Regions from separate parts of the Variovorax sp. VRV01 genome, predicted to be linked through region 2. Evidence: riboswitches for the same ligand, from Rfam matches in the RefSeq annotation. Region 2 holds a riboswitch; the other holds the start of a gene.
The links. Region 2 has a riboswitch for thiamine pyrophosphate ahead of IB278_RS17600 (purine-cytosine permease family protein). Riboswitches for the same ligand answer to the same signal wherever they lie in the genome.
Positions count from the first base shown of each region.

Region 1: linked by a shared signal. The riboswitch ahead of thiC (phosphomethylpyrimidine synthase ThiC) and the one ahead of IB278_RS17600 (purine-cytosine permease family protein) in region 2 are both predicted to bind thiamine pyrophosphate.

Region 1 covers NZ_JACVBS010000001.1:25,117-27,499, forward strand. The annotation lists gene IB278_RS00120 (acyl-CoA dehydrogenase family protein) at 1-610, shown strand, start outside; gene IB278_RS00125 (YchJ family protein) at 697-1,125, shown strand; TPP riboswitch at 1,152-1,256, shown strand; gene thiC (phosphomethylpyrimidine synthase ThiC) at 1,344-2,383, shown strand, end outside.
Region 2 covers NZ_JACVBS010000009.1:124,038-126,420, reverse strand. The annotation lists gene IB278_RS17605 (aspartate aminotransferase family protein) at 1-646, opposite strand, end outside; TPP riboswitch at 764-871, shown strand; gene IB278_RS17600 (purine-cytosine permease family protein) at 948-2,288, shown strand; gene thiD (bifunctional hydroxymethylpyrimidine kinase/phosphomethylpyrimidine kinase) at 2,236-2,383, opposite strand, start outside.

The DNA.
Region 1 (2,383 bases), on a different contig from region 2:
CGGCAAGCGCGGCATGAGCGCCTTCATCGTGCCCACCGACGCGCCCGGCTACAGCGTGGCGCGGCTCGAGGACAAGCTGGGCCAGCACAGCAGCGACACCGCGCAGATCAACTTCGACGGCTGCCGCATTCCGGCTGAAAACCTCATCGGCGCCGAGGGCGAGGGCTACAAGATCGCGCTGGGCGCGCTCGAGGGCGGCCGCATCGGCATTGCGGCGCAGAGCGTGGGCATGGCGCGCAGCGCCTTCGACGTGGCGCTGGCCTATGCCAAGGAGCGCCAGGCCTTCGGCGGGGCGATCTTCGAGCAGCAGGCCGTCGGTTTCAGGTTGGCCGAATGCGCCACGCAACTCGAAGCCGCCCGCCAGCTGATCTGGCATGCCGCGAGCCTGCGCGATGCGGGGCGGCCGTGCCTGAAGGAAGCCGCCATGGCCAAGCTGTTCGCGAGCGAAATGGCCGAGCGCGTGTGCAGTGCGGCTATCCAGACGCTGGGCGGCTATGGCTATGTGAACGACTTTCCGCTCGAACGCATTTACCGCGACGTGCGGGTGTGCCAGATCTACGAAGGCACCTCGGACATCCAGAAGCTGCTGATCCAGCGCGCGCTGGCCTGAACCGGGCGTTTCGCACGGCCGCCGGCCGGGCCCCGGGCTTGCCCCATCGGCGAAGGGCCCCGGAGGATGTTCCAATAGCGTTCTTCATGAGTGCCACCGATCCCACCACCGGACCTTGCCCCTGCGGCCGCACGGACCGCCGAGACAAGCCCATCGGCTATGCCCTGTGCTGCGGCCGCTACCTCGAGGATTTCGAGGGCACGCCCGCGCCCGACGCCGAATCGCTGATGCGCTCGCGCTATACCGCCTTCGTGCTGGAACGCGGCCCCTACCTGCTGGCCACCTGGCACGCGTCGACGCGTCCGGCGTCGATCGAGTTCGAACCCGGCGTGAAATGGCTCGGGCTCGACATCCGCTCGCGCTCGGTGCTCGACGCCGACCATGCCGAGGTCGAATTCGTCGCCCGCCAGCGCAGCAGCACCGGCGCCGCCACGCGCCTGCACGAGCGCAGCCGCTTCGTGCGCGAGGGGGAGCGCTGGTTCTACCTCGAAGGCGATCTGCAGACCCCCGGTTGACGCACCGGGCTTCGGCCCGCACAATCGATCCCGCTCCGGGGTGCACGCATGTGGCGTGCTGAGATGGCAAAGTGCCGACCCGCGAACTTGATCCGGGTCATACCGGCGTAAGAAGAGCTGCACTCCCCGACTCCGGTCCCGCCACCCACCCACCGTGGCGGCCCAAAGTCCTCAGAGCGATTGCGGAGCACCCTTTCCCTCAACAAGGAGTGCCCCGCATGAATGCCCCCGACAAGTTCACCTCCCTGCTCTCGCTCACGCGCGAGCCCTTTCCCGCATCGCACAAGTGCCTGATCCCGGGCAGCCGGCCCGACCTCAACGTGCCGGTGCGCGACGTGCTGCTGACCAACGGCGAGACCGTGTCGCTCTACGACACCTCGGGCCCCTACACCGATGCCAAGGTCGAGATCGACGTGCGCCGCGGCCTGCCGGGCGTGCGCGGCGCCTGGATCGCCGAGCGCAACGACACCGAAAGCTACGAAGGCCGCTCGCACCAGGCGCTCGACGAGGGCCTGAAGCACGCGCACGACCACGATGCCCAGCGCCTGGCCGAACTGCGCGCCGGCGCCTCGGCGCTGCAGCGCACGCCGCGCCGCGCGAAGGCCGGCGCCAACGTCACGCAGATGCACTACGCGCGCCGCGGCATCGTCACGCCCGAGATGGAATACGTGGCGCTGCGCGAGAACGGCAAGCGCGAGTGGATGGCCGAATACCTCGCCAACGAGGAGCGCGCGAAACGCGTGGCCGGCAACCCGATGGGCGCCAGCATTCCGCGCATCATCACGCCCGAGTTCGTGCGCGACGAAGTGGCGCGCGGCCGCGCCATCATTCCGGCCAACATCAACCACCCCGAAGTCGAGCCGATGGCCATCGGCCGCAACTTCAAGGTCAAGATCAACGCCAACATCGGCAACTCGGCCGTCACCTCGAGCATCGAGGAGGAAGTGGAAAAGCTCGTGTGGGCGATCCGCTGGGGCGCCGACAACGTGATGGATCTTTCCACCGGCAAGAACATCCACACCACGCGCGACTGGATCGTGCGCAACTCGCCGGTGCCCATCGGCACCGTGCCGATCTACCAGGCGCTCGAGAAGGTGGGCGGCGTGGCCGAGGACCTCACGTGGGAGATCTTCCGCGACACGCTGATCGAGCAGGCCGAGCAGGGCATCGACTACTTCACCATTCATGCCGGCGTGCGCCTGCCGTTCATCCACCTGACGGCCGACCGCATGACGGGCATCGTCTCGCGCGGCGGCTC
Region 2 (2,383 bases):
TGCAGCCGCTCGCGCCCTGCATCGGCTCGACCAGGATCGCGGCAATCTCCGGCCCGTGCCTGGCGATCTGCTCGCTCGCAGCCTGCGCATCGTTGTAGGGCAGCACCAGGAAGTCGAAGGGCACCGTGGTCGGCAGCGGCTTGGCGCCGAAGCCGAGCACGCCGCCGTGGTAGCCGCCCGAGAACACCACGATCTTTCGCCTTCCCGTGAAGTGCAGCGCGGCCGTGAGCGCCATCAGGTTGGCCTCGGTGCCCGAGTTGGTGAAGCGCAACTGCTCGATCTGCGGAAAGCGCTCGCAGATGGTCTTCGCGAGCCGGCCTTCGAGCAGGTTGTGGCCCGTGAGGTTGATGCCGCCCTGCATCGCCTCGAGCACCGCATCGCGGATCTCGGGTGCCGAGTGGCCATAGACGCCGGCCGTGTACTCGGCGATGAAGTCGGCATAGCGGTGGCCGTCGGCATCCCAGAGCGCGGCGCCCTCGCCCTTGGCAATGGTGAGCGGAAACGGCGCATAGAAAAGCACCGAGCGGCTGTTGGCGCCGGGCATGTAGCGCGCCTGCGCCTCGAACTGGCGCCGGCTGGCCGGGTTGGCCTCGGTGAAGCGCTGGAAGGCCTGGGCAAGAGACTGGTCGATTGCGGAATCGCTCATGGAACACATCCTCGAAGTGGTGGCATGCAGGTTGCCATATCCGGACCATGATCGATGGTTTGGAGGCAGGGCGCACAGGCTCGTACAATAGTTTCCGCTCTGCGCCACGGCGCGGAGCACCACCGCTAGGGGTGTCGAACCGGAATCCGTTCCGGGGCTGACTGAGAGAGTCCCTTTGAACCTGACTGAGGTAATCCTCGCGCAGGGAAGCTGGTCCGGCGGCCTGTCGCGTTGTCTCGCGCGATGGCCCCACCGCCGGAGCCTCGCCCACCTGCCAAACCTTTTGCACTGGAGCAACTGGATGGCACACGACGACGAACCTTCTTCCGCCAACGAGGCGCTGGCGCCCCTGCCCGCGTCGCAGCGCGCGTTCGGCTGGCACGACCACGCATCGCTCTGGTTCAGCCTGGGCGTCGGGCTGCTGGTGATGCAGATCGGCGCCTACCTGGTGCCGGCGGTGGGCACGCGGGACGCGGCCATCGCGATCGTGCTGGGCTCGCTGCTCGGCGCGGGCCTGCTGGCCTGGACCGCACGGCTCGGCTGCGAGAGCGGCCTGGCGAGCGCCGGGCTGATGCACGCCACCTACGGCAGCGCCTTCGCGCGGCTGCCGGTGCTGCTCAACATCGTGCAGCTGGTGGGCTGGACCACCTTCGAGCTCGTGATCATGCGCGAGGGTACGCAGGCGATCGGCCAGCAGGCCTTCGGCCTGGCGCTCGGCGGACCGCTGGGCGGCGCCCTCACCACGCTGCTCTGGGGCGCGGTGCTGCTGGCGCTTCTGGCCGGCTCCATGGTCAAGCTGGTGCGGCGCTTCGTGAGCCGCTTCGGCCTGCCGCTGGTGGTGCTGTCGCTGCTCTGGCTGAGCTGGCAGTTCGCAACCCGCCTGCAAGCCAAGGGCCTCGACGCCTTCTGGGCCCGGCCGGGCGATGGCGGCATGGGCATGTTCGGCGCGCTCGACCTGGTGATTGCCATGCCGGTCTCATGGCTGCCGCTGGTGGCCGACTACGCGCGCCACGGCAAGCGCAGCGCGGGCGGCCTGGGCAGCGCCTTCAGCGGCACCTGGATCGGCTATGCGCTGGCCAACGTCTGGTGCTATGCGCTCGGCGTGATGGTGGTGAGCGTGGCGGAACCGGGCACAGGCCTGGTCACCGCCCTGCTGCTCGCCCAAGGCGGGCTGGTGGCGCTGGGCCTGATCCTGATCGACGAACTCGACAACGCCTACGGCGATGTGTATTCGGGCTCGGTGTCCACCCACAGCCTGCTGCCGCGCTGGAGCGTGCGGCGCTGGGGCCTCCTGCTCGCGGCGCTGTGCACCGCGCTCGCGCTGGTGCTGCCGATGCATACGCTCGAGCCGTTCCTGCTGATGCTGAGTTCGGTGTTCGTGCCGCTCTACGGCGTGATCCTGGGGCGGCTGGGCACGGGCCAGGCGGTTTCGTCGGTGGGCATGCGTCGGGTCGACCTGGGCGCGGCGCTGATCTGGATTGCGGGCATCGCGGCCTACCATGCGCTCGCCGGGTGGGCGCCGCAGTTCGGCTCGGCACTGCCGACGCTGGCCGCGACCTTCCTGCTGGCCTGGGCCAGCCGGCCCAAGGCTACGCCGACGACGGCAGGCGGTGCGTCGGCACTGGCGCAAAGCCGTGGTTGAGCGGACCGTGTCCCGCGCCGGTCTTCACATGCGCGCCGGCGGCCATCGCGCCGAGGATGTAGGCGCGTGCGCGCTCGACGGCCTCGGGCAACGCC